3 regions of the Desulfosporosinus meridiei DSM 13257 genome follow, and region 3 is predicted to be linked to each of the others. Evidence: riboswitches for the same ligand, from Rfam matches in the RefSeq annotation. Region 3 holds a riboswitch; each other region holds the start of a gene.
What was found. Region 3 has a riboswitch for cobalamin ahead of DESMER_RS10565 (bifunctional cobalt-precorrin-7 (C(5))-methyltransferase/cobalt-precorrin-6B (C(15))-methyltransferase). Riboswitches for the same ligand answer to the same signal wherever they lie in the genome.
Positions count from the first base shown of each region.

Region 1: another riboswitch for cobalamin. It lies ahead of DESMER_RS02455 (ABC transporter substrate-binding protein); the one in region 3 lies ahead of DESMER_RS10565 (bifunctional cobalt-precorrin-7 (C(5))-methyltransferase/cobalt-precorrin-6B (C(15))-methyltransferase).
Region 2: another riboswitch for cobalamin. It lies ahead of DESMER_RS02100 (nitrogenase component 1); the one in region 3 lies ahead of DESMER_RS10565 (bifunctional cobalt-precorrin-7 (C(5))-methyltransferase/cobalt-precorrin-6B (C(15))-methyltransferase).

Region 1 covers NC_018515.1:528,230-535,593, reverse strand. The annotation lists gene DESMER_RS02470 (ATP-binding cassette domain-containing protein) at 1-150, opposite strand, end outside; gene DESMER_RS02465 (ABC transporter permease) at 162-1,031, opposite strand; gene DESMER_RS02460 (ABC transporter permease) at 1,024-2,025, opposite strand; gene DESMER_RS02455 (ABC transporter substrate-binding protein) at 2,094-3,689, opposite strand; cobalamin riboswitch at 3,924-4,118, opposite strand; gene metH (methionine synthase) at 4,362-7,364, opposite strand, start outside.
Region 2 covers NC_018515.1:448,942-456,305, forward strand. The annotation lists gene DESMER_RS02085 (XdhC family protein) at 1-1,001, shown strand, start outside; gene DESMER_RS02090 (hypothetical protein) at 1,078-1,344, shown strand; gene DESMER_RS02095 (NADH-quinone oxidoreductase subunit G) at 1,443-2,375, shown strand; cobalamin riboswitch at 2,454-2,636, shown strand; cobalamin riboswitch at 2,774-2,959, shown strand; gene DESMER_RS02100 (nitrogenase component 1) at 3,104-3,976, shown strand; gene cobO (cob(I)yrinic acid a,c-diamide adenosyltransferase) at 4,120-4,650, shown strand; gene DESMER_RS02110 (sensor histidine kinase) at 4,968-7,364, shown strand, end outside.
Region 3 covers NC_018515.1:2,297,625-2,304,988, reverse strand. The annotation lists gene cobK (precorrin-6A reductase) at 1-149, opposite strand, end outside; gene cobJ (precorrin-3B C(17)-methyltransferase) at 146-835, opposite strand; gene DESMER_RS10580 (cobalt-precorrin 5A hydrolase) at 862-1,980, opposite strand; gene cobM (precorrin-4 C(11)-methyltransferase) at 2,038-2,829, opposite strand; gene cobI (precorrin-2 C(20)-methyltransferase) at 2,810-3,547, opposite strand; gene DESMER_RS10565 (bifunctional cobalt-precorrin-7 (C(5))-methyltransferase/cobalt-precorrin-6B (C(15))-methyltransferase) at 3,547-4,797, opposite strand; cobalamin riboswitch at 4,960-5,143, opposite strand; partial or broken gene DESMER_RS10560 (Uma2 family endonuclease) at 5,351-5,929, shown strand; gene DESMER_RS10555 (B12-binding domain-containing radical SAM protein) at 6,007-7,353, opposite strand.

The sequences.
Region 1 (7,364 bases), 1.8 Mb from region 3:
TCCGACAACTGCCACCACTTCTCCGGGATCTATCCTAACGTTAAGGTTATGTATAACTTCAAGCTCGCTTCTTTGAAAAGCCTTTTCATACTGCATGAAAGAAATTGTTAAATCCTTGATATCTAAAATGGGCTGAACATTTTTTTGCATAATCACTACCCCTATTCTTGTGCACTGTGTGGATCTATCATTTTCTTAACACAATCACCCATCAGATCAAAAAGAATGACCGTAAACAGGAGTGCAATACCGGGAAACACAGCCAGCCACCACATACCCATCGTGACATATTTCATGCTTTCCGATAATATGACTCCGATGCCAGGCTGCTCCGGCGTCAGACCAAAGCCCAGAAAAGTAACGCTTGCCTCATGCAGGATAGCATGTGGAAACAGCAAGACCAGCCCCACCAGAACCTGAGGAAGGATGTGCGGCAGCATTTCCTTCACCGCCACTTTTACTTTGCTATGCCCTAGCTTTTCGCTGATTTTAATATAGTTTTCTTCTTTTAGCTGCATTACTTCCCCTCTGATTACTCGTGTGAGGGATGGCCAGTGTGTTACTATTACGGCAAACATTACTCCGGCCGCACCTTTCCCCACAGCAACACAGATCAGTATGAGCAATAGAATATGCGGCAGCCCCATGGATGTATTTACCAGAAAATTTATTAACGAATCCATACGTTTACCAAATGTAGCCGTCATAAAACCCAGCATCAGTGCAATAATTGCACTCAGCGTGGAAGCCACCAAGCCTATTATGATACTAATAGACAGCCCTTTCAATGTTCTGGCAAGCATATCTCTGCCTAGCCAATCCGTACCGAAAGGGTGTTCGATGCACGGCGTAATATTACTCTCCATAAAAGAGCCATTTACTGCTTTATCAGTGCATAGATAACCGGCTACGAGGATAGCAACAAAAATCCCTATGGATAATACCAACAAGATAATAGTCTTCTGTCGTTGGTTGATACGACTTTTCTTAGCGCTAGACAAAACCGGCTTAACCATTATTGGGTTATCCATGCACACCCCTCCTGATTCTCGGATCCACAATTCCGTATAATACGTTGGCTGTCATGTTTCCGGCAAACACCATAATCGCCGTAACCATTACTATACCTAACAACAGTGGGGCGTCGCCGCGCAGTCCGGCTGATACTGCCGACTGTCCCAGGCCCGGATATGAAAACACTTGTTCTACAAGCACCGAACCGCCGATAATCTCACTGAAAGAAGCAAATTGCAGTGTAATCGCGGGCAGAAGGACATTACGCAAGCCGTGGTTCTTTACAATCGCTGGAAGATTCTCTCCGCGGGATCTTGCATATAAAATATAGTCCTGTCCCATTATTTCAATCATTTTTTCTCTTGTATGCAAAGTAATGTTCGCTATGCCAATGACGCTCAGGGTTACTGCAGGTAAAATCAAGTGTCGGATTGAATCAGCAAAGGTAACATTCTCAGCTAATACCCCGATAGGAACACTCAGTCCAATGGGAAATATCTTTAACCAAACTGAAAAAATGATCAACATCAGCATGGCCAGCCAAAAGGTTGGCGCACTGGCAAGCAAAAGCGAATATCCTTTGATCAATTTGTCCAAAACCCTGTCTCGAAACACGCCTGCTAAGACTCCGAGAAAAAAACCCAGTACGCCGGATAAAGCCCATGCTGTCAACATCAGCATAAGAGAACTGGCTATCTTAGCACCAATAACTTGTTCAACTGGTTGATGGTATATTAAGGATACACCCAAATCGCCGTGCAATAATCCTCCCACCCAATTTAAATAACGTGGGAAGAATGGTTCGTTCATGCCAAAATAATCCTGAAGGCGTTGCAATTCGACCAGATCCAGATTGTCTTTGCCTTGATGTCCCACATAAGCTGCCACGGGATCAATCGGGGATGCATCAATTAAGGCAAAGGAAATGAAGCTTACGGCTAAAAGCACCAGCACCAGTTTCCAGAGAGTATTGAGACTCCTGACAATGGGATTGCCCAATGTACCGCTCATAAAATCACCTCTTTTTCATGATACAAGCCCGACCTATCGGGCGGGCTTGCTCATATTGTTCCGTTAAATTAATCCCAGGACCATCTGTTAACGTTGTCGCAAATAAACCAGCCGGTATCATGAGGGATAATTTGTTCTTTTACGACATTTAATCCTTCTTTAGCAAAATAGATTGCATCTACTGTAACTATAAAGACGAAGGGGCAATCGCCGATAGTAGCATAGCCAGTGGTGCCATCCCAGGCTGCAAGCTTAAAATTCTTATAAGTTTCTTCAACGGTTTTAGCCGCCAGACCGTCGTTCATGTGCTTATCTACAGCTTTGTTTGAATAGACAGCACGGTTCTTGCCGGTATAAAATCTGCCGATGTCGCTTATAGGTGAATATGCTCCTCCGCCAATCAAATTAGGGGCGGAATAGGTCAATGGATCGATTTCTTCCCATGGCATGCCACCTTTAATATTAATTCTGATTCCAAACTTATCCAACATTTCTTTAACAGCCATTAGAATACTTTGGCGAGTGGCTTCAGCCATGCAGGTTACTGTGACTTCGGCAACAAGACCATTCTTTTCATATATGCCGTCCTTATTCTTGACCCAGCCATCGGCCTCCATGATAGATTTTGCCTTTTCAGGATTATACTCTACTTTAACAGCCTCATTCTCCCAGGGCAGGCCCGGGCTGGCGCTGTACGCCGGAGTTGCGTAGCCATTAAAAACAATATCTGCTATTTTTTGTCTGTCTATGGCATAGGACATAGCTTGGCGCACCGCCAGATTGCTGGTAACATCGTTACCCCCTTTAACTTCTTTGTCACCGTTTATTGTTTTAACCATATTTCCCGCAGGTATCACCGGCAAATTCAACTCTCTGTGATCAGTGGTTGTGAAATCTACGATTTCATATCCCGGAATCGGAGTTTTCGTGAAAGAAGCACTGGAATAAGCAATGTCTACCTGTCCAGCCTTAGCTGCTGCGTACGCCGCTTCCTCGGTCATAAACACAACTGTCAACTGCTTCATTTTTGATACTTTGCCATAATAGTCAGGGTTAGCTTCAAAAATTACCTGCTCGCCTTTATCCCACTGTTTGAGCATAAAAGGTCCGGAGCCGATAGGATTTGTTCCGTAGGCAGAATTGTATGCGTGTTCAGGCACAATACCCAGACACGCCACAATATATATGAATGGTGAATAGGGTTTATTTAGGGTTAATTTCACCGTAGTGTCATCAATAGCCTCAGCCTTTTCAAACATAGAAAGGTCTCGCGAGGATACGGTTTTCTTAGCGGTATTAAAAGTAAAGGCAACGTCCTTTGCTGTGAGTGCGACGCCGTCAGTGAATTTCACATCGGGACGTATCTTAAATGTCCAGACCAATCCATCATCAGAGACGGAATATTCTGTAGCAAGGTCGCACGCAATAGAAACGTCATCTTGGACATTTACCAGGATACTTTGAATTAATGGATCGTTCTGACTTGATCCCCAACCTGTGATCGGGTCAAAACCTGCTGCAGGTTCGGCATCTTGCTGAATTGCGATGATGACGCTGCTTGGTTTATTTGCTGGAACCGTTGCGGTTGGGCTGGCTGCACAACCGACTAACATTGTGGTCATGGTGACCACGGTAATGAAAAATCGAAATATTTTTCTTTTCATTCATTTACCCCCAAATTTTTATTTGAATGCACAAGATGGCTACTCCCCTCGTATAGTAGATCCATCTATGTGATATCCTTAAAACTGCGACCAGCAAAGTGCAACTAGAGCTATCTTGGCTAATGATAAAAAACAAAAACCCTTTACCCCATCTAAGGTAAAAGGTTTAGCTGGTATCTGACAATAAAAGTACTCCCAAATACACTCAAACACCCCCTAACATTCCCGTAGGCAGTTCTGACCTGGAAATAAGCAGGTTTCCTGGCTTAAGTTCATCATCAGCTTACGTCTTCCCAAGAGATAGTTCCCCAGTGACATTATGTAAGTTGACTCCCTCTTACAGTGGCGGGCACCGCGTCAGCTTCCACTGACTTCCCTTTTCAATTTCTTCCCCTCAGAGAAAAAATCACTTATTCCTAATTATTCAATTACTTTGATATATAGAAAATTACTTGTACTTGCGTTTTTTACAGGTTAGCATAACCTTTTTTCTTTTTCAATAGCCTTTTCGGAATTTTAGCATTATTTTCTTTTTTGATCAATGCACACCAAACAAGCATATGATAGAGGAGCACACTTTTTTATATCGAAGATGATTACCTGTAGCGTAAAGGTCTGTATCAAACTATAAACTAAATTTTGATACAGACCTTCTCTTCCTTATTCTTTATTTTATCTCAAAATAGTACCTAACATCTTCTCGATCTCTTTAAGACCTTTCTGATTACGCCTTGCATAATCATCCAATTGCTCCTTATCGACCCTGTTGATATCAAAATAGTCGGCCTCCTCAGAAGCGAAATACAACCCACACACACTAGCAACCGGGTCCATCATATAATGTTCTGTTAACGTGACACCCGTATGCCGTTCTCCCTCTAAAAGTTGGAAAAGCTTTGTTTTCTCAGCATGATCCCTGAGACAAGGATATCCAAAGGCCGGCCTGATCCCCCTAAATGATTCTGTTAACGCTGCTATAGATTTTGTACTTTCATCAGGAGAGTATCCCCAATAATCCTTTCGCACTTGAAGATGTAATAACTCTGCGAAAGCTTCTGCTAACCGATCGGCCAGAAGTTTGACCATGATGGCTCCGTAGTCGTCCCCTTGTTCTTTGAGTTTCTCTGCATACTGCTTAGCGCCTATTCCTGTCGTCACAATAAATCCACCTAAATAATCCGTTATCCCGCTCTCCTTAGGAGCTATATAATCGGCAAGGGATCGATAGACATTCTCCTTGGAAACCGCTTGTTGCCTTAACATATTGAAGGTTGTGACCCTGCCATTATGGTAAAGTTCAAGGTCATCACCTAGAGAGTTTGCTGGAAAAATACCCAAAACGGCATTGGCTGTCAGTATGCCTTCCTGCTCTACTAAATCTAACATTTGATTAGCATCCTCAAAAAGTTTTTTAGCTTCCTCGCCGTATTTAGGATCCTTCATAATTTTCGGATACGCCATTCCCATATTCCAGGCAACAAAGAAATACGACCAATCAATATAGTTTCTTAGCTCCCTGATCGGGAAATTCTCTAAATGTTTGATTCCAATCAAGTTAGGAATCGTTATATGCTCCTTAGTCCAATCCAGTTTAAATTTCTTTGCTCGAGCTTCTTCCAGGGGTACCATCTTGCGTTCAATTTTCCCATAGTTTTCTCGTATAGCTTGGTATTCTTCCCCTAATTGGGTCAAATAGCCATCTCGCTGATTCCTATCCACCAGCTTTTTGGCAACTTCTACAGCCTTTGAAGCGTCGACGCTATACACGACTCCCTTTGAATACTTGGGTGCAATCTTTAAGGCTGTGTGAGTCTTAGAAGTTGTTGCTCCGCCAATCATCAGGGGAATATTAAACCCTTGCCGCTCCATTTCCTCTGCCACATTCGACATCTCATCTAGTGACGGCGTAATCAGCCCACTCAGAGCTATGATATCAGCCTTTTCTCTTTTAGCTGCCTGAAGTATTACTTCGCAAGAGGCCATGACTCCTAGATCAATCACTTCGAAATTATTGCAAGACAGAATGACTGAAACAATGTTTTTGCCGATATCATGGACATCCCCCTTTACAGTTGCGGCGACCACTTTTCCTGCACTGCTGCTTTCACTTCCCTTCTTCTCTGCTTCAATGTACGGTAATAATAAGCTTACCGCCTTTTTCATAACTCTGGCGCTTTTTACAACTTGAGGGAGAAACATCTTGCCATCTCCGAATAATTCTCCCACCACCTTCATTCCATCCATTAGCGGGCCCTCGATCACCATTTCTGCCCTGGCATATTGCCCTCTGACCTCTTCAACGTCTTCTTCGATAAATTCAGCGATCCCTTTGACTAACGCCTGAATTAACCGCTCCTTGGGCCCTTTTTCTCTCCAAGCCAGTTTATTCTCAACTTGATCTCCACCCGACGCTTGGTAGTTTTCTGCAAACTCTAAGAGTTTTTCGGCAGAATCCGACGTCTTATTCAGCACGACAGCTTCGACCTTTTCCAGGAGGTCCTTATCGATCTCATCATAAATCTGAATCATACTGGGGTTGACTATGGCCATATCCATCCCTGCTGCAATAGCGTGATACAAAAACACAGAGTGCATCGCTTCCCTGATGGCATTGTTCCCTCTAAAGGAGAAAGATAAATTGCTTACTCCACCACTAACCTTGGCATAAGGGAGATTTGCCTTGATCCATTTTACCGTGTTGATAAAATCCACCGCGTAATTATTATGCTCTTCAATCCCTGTGGCAATCGCCAAAATATTAGGGTCGAAAATGATATCCGTTGGGGGAAACTTCACCTTAGTGACTAATAACTCATACGCTCTTTGGCAAACTGCGATTCTCCTCTCAAACGTATCGGCCTGACCTTGCTCATCAAAAGCCATCACCACAACGCCTGCACCATAGCGTTTAATTAACGTTGCTTGCCGAAGGAATTCCGCTTCCCCAACTTTTAGGCTGATAGAATTGACGACGGCTTTTCCTTGGATGGCCTTTAACCCTACTTCTAAAACCTCAAATTTTGACGAATCAATCATCACCGGAACTCTGGCAATATCTGGCTCGCCAGCAAGAAGTTTCAGAAATATGTCCATTTCATTTACGGCATCAAGCAGACCATCGTCAAAGTTTATATCAATAATTTGCGCTCCATTTTCCACCTGTTCTTTGGCCACAAATAAGGCTGCTTCATAGTTTTTCTCTCGAATCAGTCTGGCAAACTTAGCCGATCCGGAAACATTCGTTCGTTCCCCAATATTGACAAAGTTATTTTCGTTCTTAATAACAATGGCTTCGAGACCACAGTAAACCGTCTCTTTCTCCAGTTGAGGAATTTTTCTTGGTTTAATACCCTCGACGGCTTCAGCAATCGCTTTAATGTGGGCTGGTGTTGAACCACAGCAGGCTCCGACAATATTTAAATGTCCTTGCTCTGCTAATTCCTTGACCAGCGCTGCCGTTTCTTCCGGTCGTTCCTCATACTCCCCTAGGGAGTTTGGCAGACCCGCATTGGGGTGAAAGGTTACATAACGATCTTGTGTTTTGGAAAGATATTTAATGAAGGGAATTAAATCCCGGGCTCCAAAGGAACAGTTTAATCCGATCCCAAGGATTTCTTCTCCCTTCATAGTATAGACAAACGCTTCAAGGGTTTGCCCGGATAAGATTCGACCACT
Region 2 (7,364 bases), 1.8 Mb from region 3:
CTCCTTGCAAACCTGGGGCTAAGATGTTGGTCTACATTGACGGCACTACGACTGGTACCCTCGGCGGTGGATGCGGTGAGGATGAGGCCAGGCAGGAAGCTTTCAAGGTTATTGCGACACACACTTCAAAGATCTATTATCTAAATATGATTGCAGATGATATTCAAGAAGAGGGAATGGTTTGTGGGGGTATCATGGGTTTATTCATAGATTATTTAGGTTTTCAAAACCCCTTAAAGCAAATAAATCTTAATAAGCACTATCTCTCAGCTTTAATGAGCGACAATCCCACACTTGTAACTGTAATCGAAGCACTCGACGAACAGTTAATCGGAAAAAAGCTATTTACCAGAAGTACCGGGGATGCATTAGGGGATCTAGGCTCGGAGAAATTGAACAAAGCTGCCCTAGAGAAAGCTATGGCAGGTGGGGAAAAATTACATCCGCAGTTAATTAGTATGGATTCTGAGTTTGAGATATGTGAGCCTTCCCTGTCGAAGGCTTGCTTGCGGTTATTTATTGAGCCTCCAACAACTACTCTGCATCTGGTGATTGTAGGGGCAGGTTATATCGCCCAACCACTGGTGGCTATGGCTAAAGTTCTGGGGTACCAGGTGACAGTTTTAGATGACCGCCCAGCACTTGCTAATTCTGCCCGCCTTTGCTTGGCGGATAGGATTATTTGTGATGATCTTGAACGCGGATTAGATACTCTAAGTATCAATCCACAGACGTTCATTGTGCTTGTTACCAGAGGAACTTATTCTGACAAGGTATGTCTTCGGAAAGTGATTAACCAACCAACCAGGTATATTGGAATGACTGGCAGTTATAGAAAGGTCAAAGCCCTAAAAGCAGAGTTGGAGAAAGAAGGAATCCAGAGCGAGTCATTACAAAAATTGTATTCTCCGATTGGTTTGAAAATAAGAGCTGAGACTCCGGCAGAAATTGCTGTAGGTATTCTTGGTCAGGTAATAAAAGTACAGAAGCAGTTGGCCTGAGAAAAGCAGATAAATTGACAAATCTTAAACATTCTTATAACGAGATCAAACTAAATATCTAAGGAGGACTTCGTTGATGCAAGAACCAGCCGATTCAGTATTTAAGCTCAAGCCCGAAGGCCAAGGGTTATCACTTGTTGTTATAAATTATGATACGCAGAAAATAGTAGAATTCACGGATTTTATCATGGTAGGATTTTCAGATGAAAGGGAATATGTAGCAAATAACTGCACCCTTCAACAGGTAGCTCAAGGTCTATCAAGACTTCATGACCTCTACGACGAGCTTGTTGCTGAGGTTCAAGCCAGAGATAAGCCTAAACTTAGGATGCTTGCGAAATAGTCATGTAAAAAATAGAAATAAGCCGATATGTAACAAGCTCAAAAAAGAGTTTTAATGATGTAGTAAAATAAACAATTTATAGTTAAGGAGTGAAACACATGGAGAGCCTTACTTTAACCATCGACGGACGAAAAGTCAGTGTCCCGAAAGGTACAACTGTACTTGAGGCCTGTCGCCTGAATAATATTCCAATTCCTACCTTGTGTCATGACCCAGCGCTTACTCCCTCCGGCGCTTGCCGCTTATGTGTTGTTCAAATCGAAGGAATGCGTAATCTTTCTCCATCTTGTGCTATTCAAGCAGCTGAAGGCATGAAGGTAGAAACGCAGAATCCAAAAGTTAGGAATGCACGTAAAACAATTCTTAATCTGTTGGTCGCCAATCATCCCTTAGACTGCATGACCTGTCAAAAGCTGGGGGAATGTTCATTGGCAGACTATGCCTATGAATATGGTGTAAACGGAAAAGTTTACAATGGGGAAAAACGCCGGCTTCCCATTGATGATACAAACCCATATATCTTAAGAGATCTCAACAAATGCATATTATGCGGAAAATGTGTTGCTACTTGTGAGGAAGTAGCGGAACGCAGTGTAATTAGTTTTGCAAATCGTGGATTTGAGACTAAGATTTCAACTTTTATGGACACCGACTTAAAGGATTCGGCTTGTGTTTATTGCAATAGATGCGTAGCAATCTGTCCAGTGGGAGCTCTTGTGGATAAGAGTATGGTAGGTAAAGGCAGAGTGTGGGAGTTTACGACAGAAGAAGTAACCTGTACATTTTGCGATTACGGCTGTAAATTTGTTATTAACTCAAAACATGGCAAAGTTGTTGGGGTTATAGCAAAATCGGCTGCCAATGGCCGACCGCTTTGTCTTAAAGGGCGTATGGGCGCTGATTTTAGTTATAACCCTCACCGGACGGAGTTGCCTTTCATCAATCAAGATGGTGAGTTTATTCAAGTTAGCTGGGCGGAGTTTCTAGGTTTAGGCAATATACTAGAAAAGATAAATATGCTGGAAAAATAGGCCTTTACTAAGTGGTTTCTGTCTTGCTTGTAGCAGACACTTGACCGAGGGTCGCCTTTATGATAAGTTTAGTTTGCCAATTTATATAGATAAGCAAGAGATTTTTCTTACTGAAAAATTGTAACAGGGAAGTCGGTTGAAATCCGACGCGGTCCCGCCACTGTAATGGGGAGTTACTGCCACATCCACTGAGGAAACTTGAGAAGGAGGCAGTTTACGAGGAACCTGAGCCAGGAGACCTGATTGCTTATGCTTTACTCACGGAAGATGGGTGGAGGGACTTGCTGTTTAGCCCTTCATTTCTGGAGGGCTTCATTTATTACAGGGAGCTGCTCTACCAATGCAATTAGAGAGCGGAGGAATGTACTGCATAATTGCCGTAGGGTCAGATAGACAATTAAAAACTAATAGATTTAGGTACTAAAGTTTGAGAACTTTGGTTTAAAAGGGAAGCAGGTGTAATTCCTGCATGGTCCCGCCGCTGTGATGGGGAAATGGTTCAGTTATGCCACTGGTTAAGACTGGGAAGGTGTGAATCATTGATGACCTGAAGTCAGAAGACCTGCCTAAAGCTCTATGCCACAAATCCACGAGCGATGGAGGAGGTTTTATTTGTGCTGAGCAATATTTTTCAGCGTTTAGCCTCTCGACTATCGGTTGAGAGGTTTTTTATTGTCGAATCTTTTAGTGAGTACAGTAGATAAGAACCACTGGAGGAGGGAGTTCTTATGCAACTACTTCAAGTTCCTGGATTGGAGGAAAGTGATCCGAAGGAATCGGAAAAATTCAGTATATCTATGTTTGACAGGTATTCACAATACCTTATTGATCTTACGTTTCGGCAAAGGAGGGAAAAGAAGATAAATCAAGTAAATATTATTGGGTATACCCCTCTAAGTCTGGGCGAAGAATCCCATTTTTTCGAAATCATTGACGAACTGGGTAAACTAGGTTTGGAAATCAATTGCTCGCCCTTAGAGAAAATTGGCTTGGAGACCTATAGAAAAATGTCCTCAGCAGCCTTAAACCTTGTCGTATCCCATGAGGGGCTAGGTCTTGCTCGGTATATGGAAATAGAATATTCGATACCTTATAGTTTGAATGTACCGGTAGGTTTATGGGGTATGCGGCAGTTGTTTAAAGTTTTGGGTGAGATCCCAGGCCTTCCGCAAAGCTTAACAAGTCAGGAAAGATATGCCCCCACCAGGAAGCCACAGTCTGGACAAAGCGCCGTCGTGATAGGTGAACCCCTCTTTGCTTCTTGCATGGCTGCTTGTCTGCTTAATGACTTTGGGCTTAACTATGTTAAAACAGCCAGCCTGATAAAAATGGATAGGCGAATGGAGAAAGTTTATCAGGAAAAGTCGCTTTCCCATGTCCACTTGTTTGAAGACAAGGAAGCCCTTGCCCGGTGGATCGAAATAATACGGCCGGATATCATTGTTGGTGACCCGCTTTATCAGAGACTCCTGGGCCCAGGCTCTGCCCAATATGTGTCTATTCCACAAGTAGGCTTGAGCGGATCTATCTATACTGGGATGGATTACGAGTATATCGGAAAAAGAGGCTATGACTATTTAGCTTCTTTTATCGCAGGATAACTTTTAATATTGGAGGAGCGTACCTTACAAGGGCGAGAATATCAAATTCTTTGTTGTATTGGGGTACCACTCCGCCTTGTAGAAGTAGAGTCTCATGATTGGACAAGTTTTAAGTACTAAGTCAAAAGAAGGGAGACAAAAGCATGGAACAAGGACTTATCCATATTTATACCGGTGCTGGAAAGGGTAAGACCACGGCAGCAATTGGGTTAGGAATCAGAGCCTATGGGCAGGGACTTAAGGTTAATATGGTTCAATTTTTAAAAGGATGGGATACCGGAGAAATGAAAGTTATCGCCGCCTTAGAACCCCACTTTCAAATCTTTCGTTACAAAGAAAATGACAAATTTGTTTGGGAAATGAGCGATGAAGAAACAGGTAGTTTGAAAAGAGAAATGCGGGTTTGTCTGAATTATGCTATTGAGGCAATCATGAGCGAGGAGTGGGACATGGTCATCCTGGATGAGATTATGGCTGCTGTGAATTATCGTTTTCTACCGCTGGCGGAAGTAGTTGAGGCAGTAAAGAACAAACCTAAAAAACTCGAACTGATTTTGACAGGGAGAGATGCTCCAGTAAAGTTAATCGAATTAGCGGATTATGTCTCAGAAATAACCTCTCTCAAACATCCCATGGAAAAGGGCATAATGGCGCGAGTGGGAATTGAATATTAAAATTTGTCTGTGCCTAATAAAGATCGTGGGGCGGTAAAAAGCTTGTTTTTCAAGCTCTTTAGCGCCCCACTTTAATCAAAGCCGTTAAAAACATTAGAGGTTACGCCTCGATTTTTACAAGAGTCGGATTTGCTGTCCGCAGTATTTTTCTATATTATCAAATAGAATGCGATCTTTATTTTTTTTTTATGCTCTTTACTTAAATTTTTACATCATTTATATGTACAAAAGCACTATAATTAAGGCTGCATTTAGTATGTTTGTTTAAGTTTGTCAGACAATAATGATCTAGACCGTAAATAATGAGGGTGATAAGGATGCCAAAGGGAAAACTTACAATATTCTTAGGAGCAGCATACGGGGTTGGAAAAACTTATGCCATGTTAGAAGCGGCTATAGGAAGGTTGTCAGAAGGTATAGATGTCGTTGTGGGTTTCGTTGAGACTCACAGTAGAACAGATACTGAGGCAATGGTTCAGAAATTAACGGTCATTCCCACAAGATATCTGAACTATAAGGGTAAGATTTCTCGAGAAATGGATCTGGAAGCTGTCTTGACAAGGCATCCACAACTTGTCTTAATTGATGAATTGGCTCATACGAACGCAGAGGGATCACGGCATAAAAAACGTTATATGGATGTCAAAGAATTATTGTCAGAAGGCATCAATGTATATACGACAATGAATATTCAGGACTTAGAAACCCTGAATGATATCGTAGCTCAAATTACTGGGGTAACTGTAGGAGAGACAGTACCTGACCAGATGCTAGAAATAGCCTCCCAAATTCAGTTGATCGATATTCCCCCCGAGGAGTTAATTCAAAGGCTAAAAGATGGTAAGGTGCATGTTCCCGATCAGGAAACAGAGGGCTTTAAAAATTTCTTTCGGATGGGCAATATTAACGCTTTGAGAGAATTAGCTCTCCGCTATACTGCGCAACGCGTAGATCGTCAGCTGGAATCTTATCGGAGAGTCCACGGGATAGCCGTACCCTGGCCTACAGGAGAGAAGATTTTGGTCTGCATAAGTGCCAGTCCCTTTTCAGCGCAGTTAATTCGGATAGCTAAAAGAATGACAGAGAAAGTACAAGGGGAGTTATTAGCCGTCCATGTGGAAACTCTGCGCCGCTTCCCCAGTAGTGAGGCAGAAAAAGATTCTATGGCTAAAAATCTCCGTTTGGCGGAGGAATTAGGTGCGGAAATTATTGGTTTAACAGGGAACGGTGTTGCTGAGGCAATTCTAGAAGCAGCCAAAAAACGCAATGTATCCCAGATAATTATTGGCAAGCCCGAGCATACCCGTTTTTGGGAGATCTTGCATGGATCCGTCGTGGACAAGGTAATTCGACAAAGTCAAGGAATTAGCATCCATGTTATCCCTGGGAATAAGCAGGAGGTAGGCCTGTCGCAAATTCATAGATTGAAGAAAAACGAAGATACTGGAGCTAAGACTCAGCAGAGGATTTTTCCACAGATTATTCCTTATTTGGTCTCAGGCCTGATGATTACTCTCATGACCTTATTTTTTAGGGGATTAAGTCCTTTTTTTGGCCTGGTTAATATTTCCTTAGCTTACGTACTTCCTATTCTAATCAGTGCTGCTCGCTGGGGGACTCTGCCAGCCATTGCAACGGCCTTAATGGGAACGATTGCCTTTGATCTCTTCTTTGTCCCTCCAATTTTTAAGTTTACGGTGGCAGACCTTCGTTATCTCATTAGCTTTGCTATTTTCCTGTGGGTAGGTGTGATTACGGGAACTCTATCAGACCGCTTAAAAAAGCAAGTAAACTATTCCCGGCAAAGGCAGAACAGCATTTCTGCACTTTATTCTCTAAGCCGGGATATAGCCGCTGTCGATGACCTAGAAGCCGTGTTAGACAGTATCGTCAGTAATGTCTCGAAAACCCTAGAGGGACAAGTAATGTTGCTTTTGCCCAATGAACAGGCCCAACTTGCCTTAAGAAAGAATTCCGGATCCGATGATTTCTTAGATCGGCAGGAACTTTCAGTTGCCACTTGGGTCTATGAAAGGGGACTAAAAGCAGGCAGCGGAACGGAGACTTTGGGAACTGCTAAGGCCTTATACCTGCCACTGCGCACAGAGCAGGGAATGCAAGGAGTTCTGGGAATATATAGCAGTGACCGAAAGGCGAATTTAGATCCTGAAAGATTTCGCTTATTAGAAGCCTTTACAGGATTAGCTGCTATGGCCATCAATCGAGTCAAATTGGCGGAGCAGGCCAGAGAATCTCTTTCCTTAATTGAATCTGAACGCTTACGCACGGCACTTTTTAATTCCCTTTCTCATGATTTGCGCACACCTCTGGCTTCTATTATCGGAGGAGTCACAGGGTTGTTAGAAGATCAAAATCTCGTCTATAGCCCCGAGGTTCGCAAAGAGTTGCTAAAAACCATTCTTCATGGAGCTGAACGAATGAATCGTTTTATTAGTAACTTGTTAGATATGGCACGGTTAGAAAGTGGGATGCTGCGCTTAAAGAAAGATTGGTGTGATCTTCAAGATATTGTCGGAGTGGCAATTAAGAGATTGGGAGACACCTTAACTCGACGACCTCTGGACATTAATATCCAGGAAAATCTGCCCTTAGTCCAGGCAGATGGAATCTTGATCGAGCAGGTGTTGGTCAACCTGCTGGATAATGCCCTTAAGTACTCTGAAGCAGCAAGTAAAATTAAGGTATCCATCCGG
Region 3 (7,364 bases):
GCTCCCCAACGGGTCTGCAATCCTTGTTCTTGGGCTAACTCCGCTCCATAAGGAGTCAGTGTAGAAACTAACACCTCATGCCCCCGTTGCTTAAGAGCATTGGCCAGTTCGCGGCCATCCTCAGTTCCTGCTAAAACTAAAAGCCTCACAGCTTATATCCTCGGGGAGTTACCATATAAGGTCCTACAATCCGAGTTTGAGAGTTTCCAATAATAACTGTGGTAAGCATGTCAATTTTGTACTTTGTGAAATCTTCCAGGGTAGTAATCTCAACACTGGATTCCTCTCCGCGCAAGGCTTCACGAACCAGACCCACCGGAGTATCCGGACGACGGTAGCGTAAAATAATCTCCCGTACTGTCTCAATATGCTGAGGGCGACCGTTGCTCTTAGGGTTATAAAGGGCGAAGATAAAATCACCTTCTGCTGCTAAGCGAACTCGTTTCTCAATAACTTCCCAGGGAGTTAACAGGTCACTTAAGCTGATTACTGCAAAATCATGCATTAATGGGGCACCCAACATTGAAGCTGCGGCAGAGGCTGCTGTCACTCCCGGGATGATTTCTAAGGGCATATCTAGAAGGTTCTCTTGTTCCAGACATTCAAGAATAATCCCTGCCATACCATAAACCCCTGCATCTCCACTGCTAACAACAGCAACTCGATGTCCTTCAGCTGCCAAACGAATAGCTTCACGGCAGCGATCTATTTCTTGACGCATGCCTGTGGCGACAATTTGTTGATGGGTTAAAAAGGGTTTGATAAGGTCTACATAGGTTTTATACCCCACTATATACTCAACTTCATTTAAGACCGACTGAACCCTTGCCGTCATATGTTCTTGATCCCCTGGCCCTAGACCTACGACATATAGTTTTCTATGCTGATGGCTACCGTTACTCCCTGCCCCTTGGTCTTGGGCAGAATTAACCTCCCCATTTGGGCTCCCAGTAAACTCGCTGCTTCGCATACACCGTCCACTCCTATCTTTTCGCTTACAAAATTTGATCGACTTAATTGTTCTTGAAGATTAACTCTTTGCAGTTCATCGGCACGAAAGGTTTTAAAGGGAACCTTCAAGCATTTAGCTGCTTCAATCAGTCCCACTTCATCAGATTTAAGGTCAATACTATAAATACCGGCGATGGCTTTAAGGGAAGCTCCGAGTTGCTCTACAGCCATTTTTATACGCTCCAAAATGACCTCCTGGGCAACCCCTCGTCTGCATCCTACCCCAACACTTAAAACCGGGGGGACTAAATATAGACAATCCCTTTTAAGCGACAAATTAGGAAAAGCATCAATAATAACATTAGCTTGATCCTTTTCATTTTCAGTTAAGAAGCAATAATGAGTATCCTTTGTGAAGGCATGGTGCTCTGGCTTTAAGGGATACTTGGCCCAGACCTTAAGATATTCTCGGTTTAATAATAAGCTGTTGACCTCCGGCAAATGATGAACCGGTTCTACCTTCCAGCCAAATCTACGGGCATATTCGTCAGGAGCCACCATTCCTCTTACATCCGTAGCAGTGGTAATAACGGGCACTGCCCCAATCTGTGTGGAAATTTTCCTAGCCCAAGTATTAGCGCCCCCTAAATGACCGGACAGCAAAGGAATTACGAATTCCCCTTCCTCATCTAAGACCAAAACAGCTGGGTCTCGATCTTTTCCTTCTATTAAAGAAGCTATTTGACGCACCACAATTCCTGTTGCCATGACAAAGATCAGCACTGCTGATTCTTGCCACAGGCGAGGAACAACATCCCTTAAGTGGCTGAAGGTTTGTAGTTGAATTTGAGATTGGCCTTGGGTTTGGGCTTGTCGATTATGGTTATTTCCCGGACGGAGTACCTTTTCATGAAGATAAACCTCAAATCTAACATTATCCGGTAAAGTCTTGCCAATACGCAGGATCGTATCCAAGCCTCGGTCAGTTAAGGACAAAAGAGCTGCTTTCCCGCTTGGAGGATTATCCATGCCATCAAAGTCTTGGTAGTGGTTTTTTGTCGTGACCTTATTGGCTTCGGTGTTCACTTACTTATCTGTCCCTTGTCGGTATTCATGGGTAAAGGTCGGATCGTAGAGTTTTGACCGTGCATAACCCTTGGCAGGATCTAAGAAATCTCCTACCAGAATTTGCGCCTGTTTACGGATTCCTGCCCCTTTAACCTTTTCCACGATGGTTTCTAGGGTTCCCAAGAGAATCTCTTCATCCGGCCAGCTTGCTTTAGCGATAACGGCAATAGGAGTTGAGGCAGGGTACCCCCCATCCAGCAACTCTTTGACCACAGTTCCCATGTCTTGAACACTTAGGAAAATCGCCATACTGGCTTGATGCTGAGCCAATTTAGAGAGTGCCTCACGCTCCGGTACAGGAGTTCGACCGGCTAAACGAGTTAGAATCAAGGTTTGACTGATATCCGGCAGAGTAAATTCTCTCTTTACCGCTGCTGCAGCTGCAAACACTGAACTCACTCCCGGTATGACAGAATAGGGAATCTCTTGTTTATCTAAGTATTCGAATTGCTCCTTAATAGCACCATACATACTGGGGTCTCCGGTGTGAAGGCGAACAACTGTCTCTCCGTTATTCGTTCCCTCCAGCATGAGGGCCACAACTTCTTCTAGAGTGAGATGAGCACTATCATGGCAAGGGACACCCGGACGACACATCCCCAGTAATTCCGGATTAACTAACGATCCGGCATAAATCACCCGGTCTGCACCCTCTATAGCCCGGGCTCCTTTGAGTGTGATGAGCTCAGGATCCCCCGGACCGGCTCCGACAAAAATCACTTGGCCTTGGCTAGTTTTCTTTTGGCTCACTGTTTTCCCTCCCCAATAAATCTTTTTTGACAAGCAACAGGCTGAGATAGTCAACTTTTTCCGATTTGAAATCCTCGGGCTTAGGTTCCCAACGAATTCTCTCTTCAGCTTGTCCGAGACGAGTCAGCAAAACTGCCTTTCTCTCACGTTTTTCCAACAACGTCAAAATGTCAGGAAGCCTGCGGGAGACTTTCATCAGGACTAGATTAGGGAAGTTCAGGTAGTCTCCCACATCTTCCGTACTTGGTAAGATAAGGAGAGGTTCATCCCCTGTGGCCAGCGGCAGGTTAATCTTGGCGGCTGCGGCAGCCATGGCTGTTATTCCGGGGATAGTTTTAATGCATTCCTGGGGTAATTGTTCCTGAAGAATATTAAGCAAATAACTGTAGGTACTATACAGGGATGGGTCGCCTAAGGTAATGAAGGCTACTGATTTACCCTGCTTTAATTCTGCCAAAATGGCTTCAGCTCCAGTTTGCCAAGCTTTTGCTAAAACCTGCTGATCAGCAGTCATCGGCATTTCTAGTTCCATTAAACGAGCATCTGAGGGACAATGAACTTTAGCTATATCCCAAGCCACACTTTCTCGATCCATCTTGGATTTTGGAACGGCTACTAAATCGACGGATTTTAGTACTTCGACAGCTTGTAAGGTCAAGAGTTGAGGGTCACCGGGACCGACTCCGACTCCATAGAATTTCCCCCATGATATATTCATCACTTTTCCCCTTTTCTTGCTGAGATAATAAAGATTGGATTCAATGCTTGAGCCATATGCAAGGTTTGTACTGTTTTCCAGCGGACAGCTTGAATAGAAATCGTGTCAATATCCTGATAGTTGTAATCCGTGAGCAATTTTAACCCTTGGGCAACAGTTTCTATGGTTACTGCTGTGATCACGATCCTTCCCCCTTTAATCAGGGGAACTGTTTGTAGTATTTCCGACAGTCTGCCGCTGCTGCCGCCGATGATACAGACATCCACCGGAGGCAGCTCTCCGAAGACATCGGGAGCGGCTCCTGGAATTAGCCGAAGATTTGGAACTGCAAACTTTTCTTGATTAGCTAGAATTAGTTCCTGAGCCTCCGTATTGTGTTCGATGGCGTATACCACACCTTCAGAAGCCAGACCGGCAGCTTCAATACTTATACTCCCCGTGCCCGCACCGATGTCTACAACGCGATCCTTTGTAGAAATTTGGGCTTTGGCCAGGACTTGGACGCGGATTTCCGCTTTGGTCATGGGAACCTTGCCCCTTAAGAACTCCTCGTCTGGTATTCCCAGACTTAACTTTGTACCTCTCTTAGGGGGATAGGAATCAGATGGTTGGTTATTAGAGATACTCGTTTGCTTAGAATCCGGATGAAGAATGACAATGGCATTCTTTAGCAAGGTCTCTTCCTGAGCCAACTTCTCTGCATCCATTGTTGCCCAAAATTCCTCCGGATAAGCCAGGGCATTTCCTATGGATATCTGCGGATTATTTCCCTGCTCCAGATAAAATTGAGCAATTGCCTGGGGAGTGTTTTCCCCACCGGTCAGAACCGCTGTCGGACGGGTTATCACTTGAGGTAATACTGACAGCTCGCGGCCATGAACACTGGCAAAGTCTGCCTCCTGCCAAGCAAGCTCAGCTCTGGCAAAGGCAAACTGCAGAGAACTAATCCCCGGATGTACATCGATCCTCTCCTCGGGAAACTCTTTCTTAAGTCTGGGTAAAAAACTAAAAAACCCTGGATCACCGGAGACGAGAACTCCAATAACGTTCTTTTCCGTTAATGCGCTTCGGATCACTTCTATACTCCTGGCCAGATTACCGGACAGGACATAGGTTTGTCCCGTGAAATCTGGAAAGAGTTCCAGAGCCCTAGATCCTCCGATCAAGATTTCGCAGTTCTTCACAAGTTCATTAATCGCGGGTGGCAACCATTCCGGCCTCCCAGGGCCAATGCCGATCACCTGTAACATTCATTACCCTTCTTCCCTAATGTTGATGTTTTAGTACTTGTTAGCCTTCTGTCAGGCGGCTTCGGTCTATTTTCGCTTTTTTCAGTATAGTATAAAAAAACGAGCCTGAGCGGCTCGTATGGTTTACCCAAATAAACACACACATCTCCTATCGCTCGTAGGTTGGTGATGCTACTTAAGGCAGGTTTCCTGGCTTCAGATCATCATTCTCTCCATTAATCATGTCTAATAACACAACTAGGCGAAGAAAACTCCTTGTTTACAGTGGCGGGACCGCGCCGGATTTTCACCGACTTCCCCTCTTAGATCCTTTAAATTCAAAGGAACCTTAAGCATAACAATATTAATTTAACAAATTGAGTCTTAACAATAATGAGTTATTCTATAAGTATATACTAAATTCCTCTATTTCAAAATAATTTGTTAAAAACATTATAATATTCACAAAGTTTATTCAAATACATGTCATTCCGGTATTCTTATTATGTTCTTGTTCTACGTAAGCGGATATGTTAGATTATTGATAGGAAATAAATGGAACGGAGGGATTTCCTTGGGTAAGAATCTAAAGTACAATCAACGATTGTTTACATACCCAGACTACCTCACGTGGCCAGATGATGAGCGCTGGGAATTAATTAACGGCAAAGCTTACAATATGACTCCCGCCCCTTCTCGTAAGCATCAAGAGATTTCTGGTCAGTTACATACTCTATTCAACAATTATATGAAATGAAAACAATGCAGAGTTTACGCTGCCCCCTTCGATGTACGTTTACCCCAAGTACATGAGAGTGCTGATCAAACATCTACTGTCGTACAACCTGATATTGTAATCATTTGTGACAAACATAAATTAGACGATCGGGGTTGTATAGGAAGTCCAGACTTGGTTATTGAGATAACTTCACCCTCTACGTTTCAAAAAGACCTTAAAGATAAATTTAATCTTTATGAAAAAGTTGGGGTTCGTGAGTACTGGATCGTTCACCCGGAGGAAAAGACTATTTCGGTTTTCCAACTTACTAAGTAAGGAAAATTTAGCCGCCCGGAAGTGTATATTGAGGAAGATTCAATCGTCGTAGGCATTTTTCAAGATCTTATAATAGATTTGCAGGATGTTTTTTCTTAACTCATAAGGAAAGAAAATAGAACCGAAGAACAGTGGCATGTTGTAAGTAAACAAGCCACTGTTCTTCGGTTAAGAGCTTACTCAATATGATAAGAAAGCTTCCTTGCTAATCTACCAACAGAACTCATAAAACCCAAACTAGCAATTTTAGAAATTAATTTCCCAAATTTACGATAGATTAAACTAAATAACAGATATGGCACTTTTTGCTTCGGATGGTCAGGTATTCTTTTAAAAATATTTTTAAATGAGTAGAACTCTTTGTAAATCCACAAATACCCCTCTAGTAATTCTTTCTGACTCATCTGTTTAGGGGAAAAGACAACGTTGGCAGTGTTATAATGGCTTAAATCAAAATCAACAATCCTTCCCTCTGAAAAGAACCTTTCATATAAAATTGTACCTGGATACGGTGTGAGAATGTGAGCTGTCATTGTTTCGACTTTGTTTTTAACCAACCAGTCCAGAGTGTTTTGAAAAACTTGGGGAGAATCATGATCAAAACCAAAGACAAGGCTGGCATTTACCATAATACCTCGCTTATGCAGCTCATGAATCAAGCGCTCATAATTTTCTCGTTTATTTTGGAACTTTTGAACACTTCGAATGGACTGTTCATTAATTGACTCGAAGCCAATAAATAGGCTTTGACAACCACTCTCTTGCATTTGATCTAATACATCCAGATGATTGAGTATATTAGCAGATACAGCTGCATTCCATTTGAGACCAAGGGGTTTAATTTCCTCAAGAAATGCTCTGGTCCAGCCAATATCCCCAATAAGGTTATCATCAATGAACATGACGTGTTTGGTTTTTAGCTGTTTTATCTCCTCAAGGACATTGGCTATTGGCCGATTGCGATATTGATGATGTACATAATCGCAGCTATTATAGCAGAATTCACATTTAAAGGGGCATCCACGGCTGGCAACAATGATATTAGTATAGAGGTATTTTCCAGAGGGAGTTAGACTCCAGCGTGGAATAGGTATTTTGCTGGGATCAGCTATTATCGTGGAATAATACTTAGGTTTTAGTTGACCTAGACTTACGTCGGAAAGAATATCAAGCCAAAGGTTTTCAGCCTCTCCGATACAAATAGAATCCGCAAACTGTAAGGCTTCTTCAGGATTTGCACTGACATGAATCCCGCCCAGGATGACTGGGACCTTTTTCTTGCGATAATACTCAGCAATTTGATACCCTCGATTAGAAGTATCAATATTCACTGTAATTCCAACTAGATCTGGGGAATCCTCTAAGTTAAGTAGATTAGCATTTTCATCTTCAATGATTATTGAATGTTCCTTCGGAGTAAGAGCAGCTAATACTAATAGGGACAAGGAAGGTGACATTAAGCGTTTAAATTCTGAATCCATGGGTCTAAGACTCATTTTTGGCTGGATTAATTTAATTTTCATTCCATTGCCCT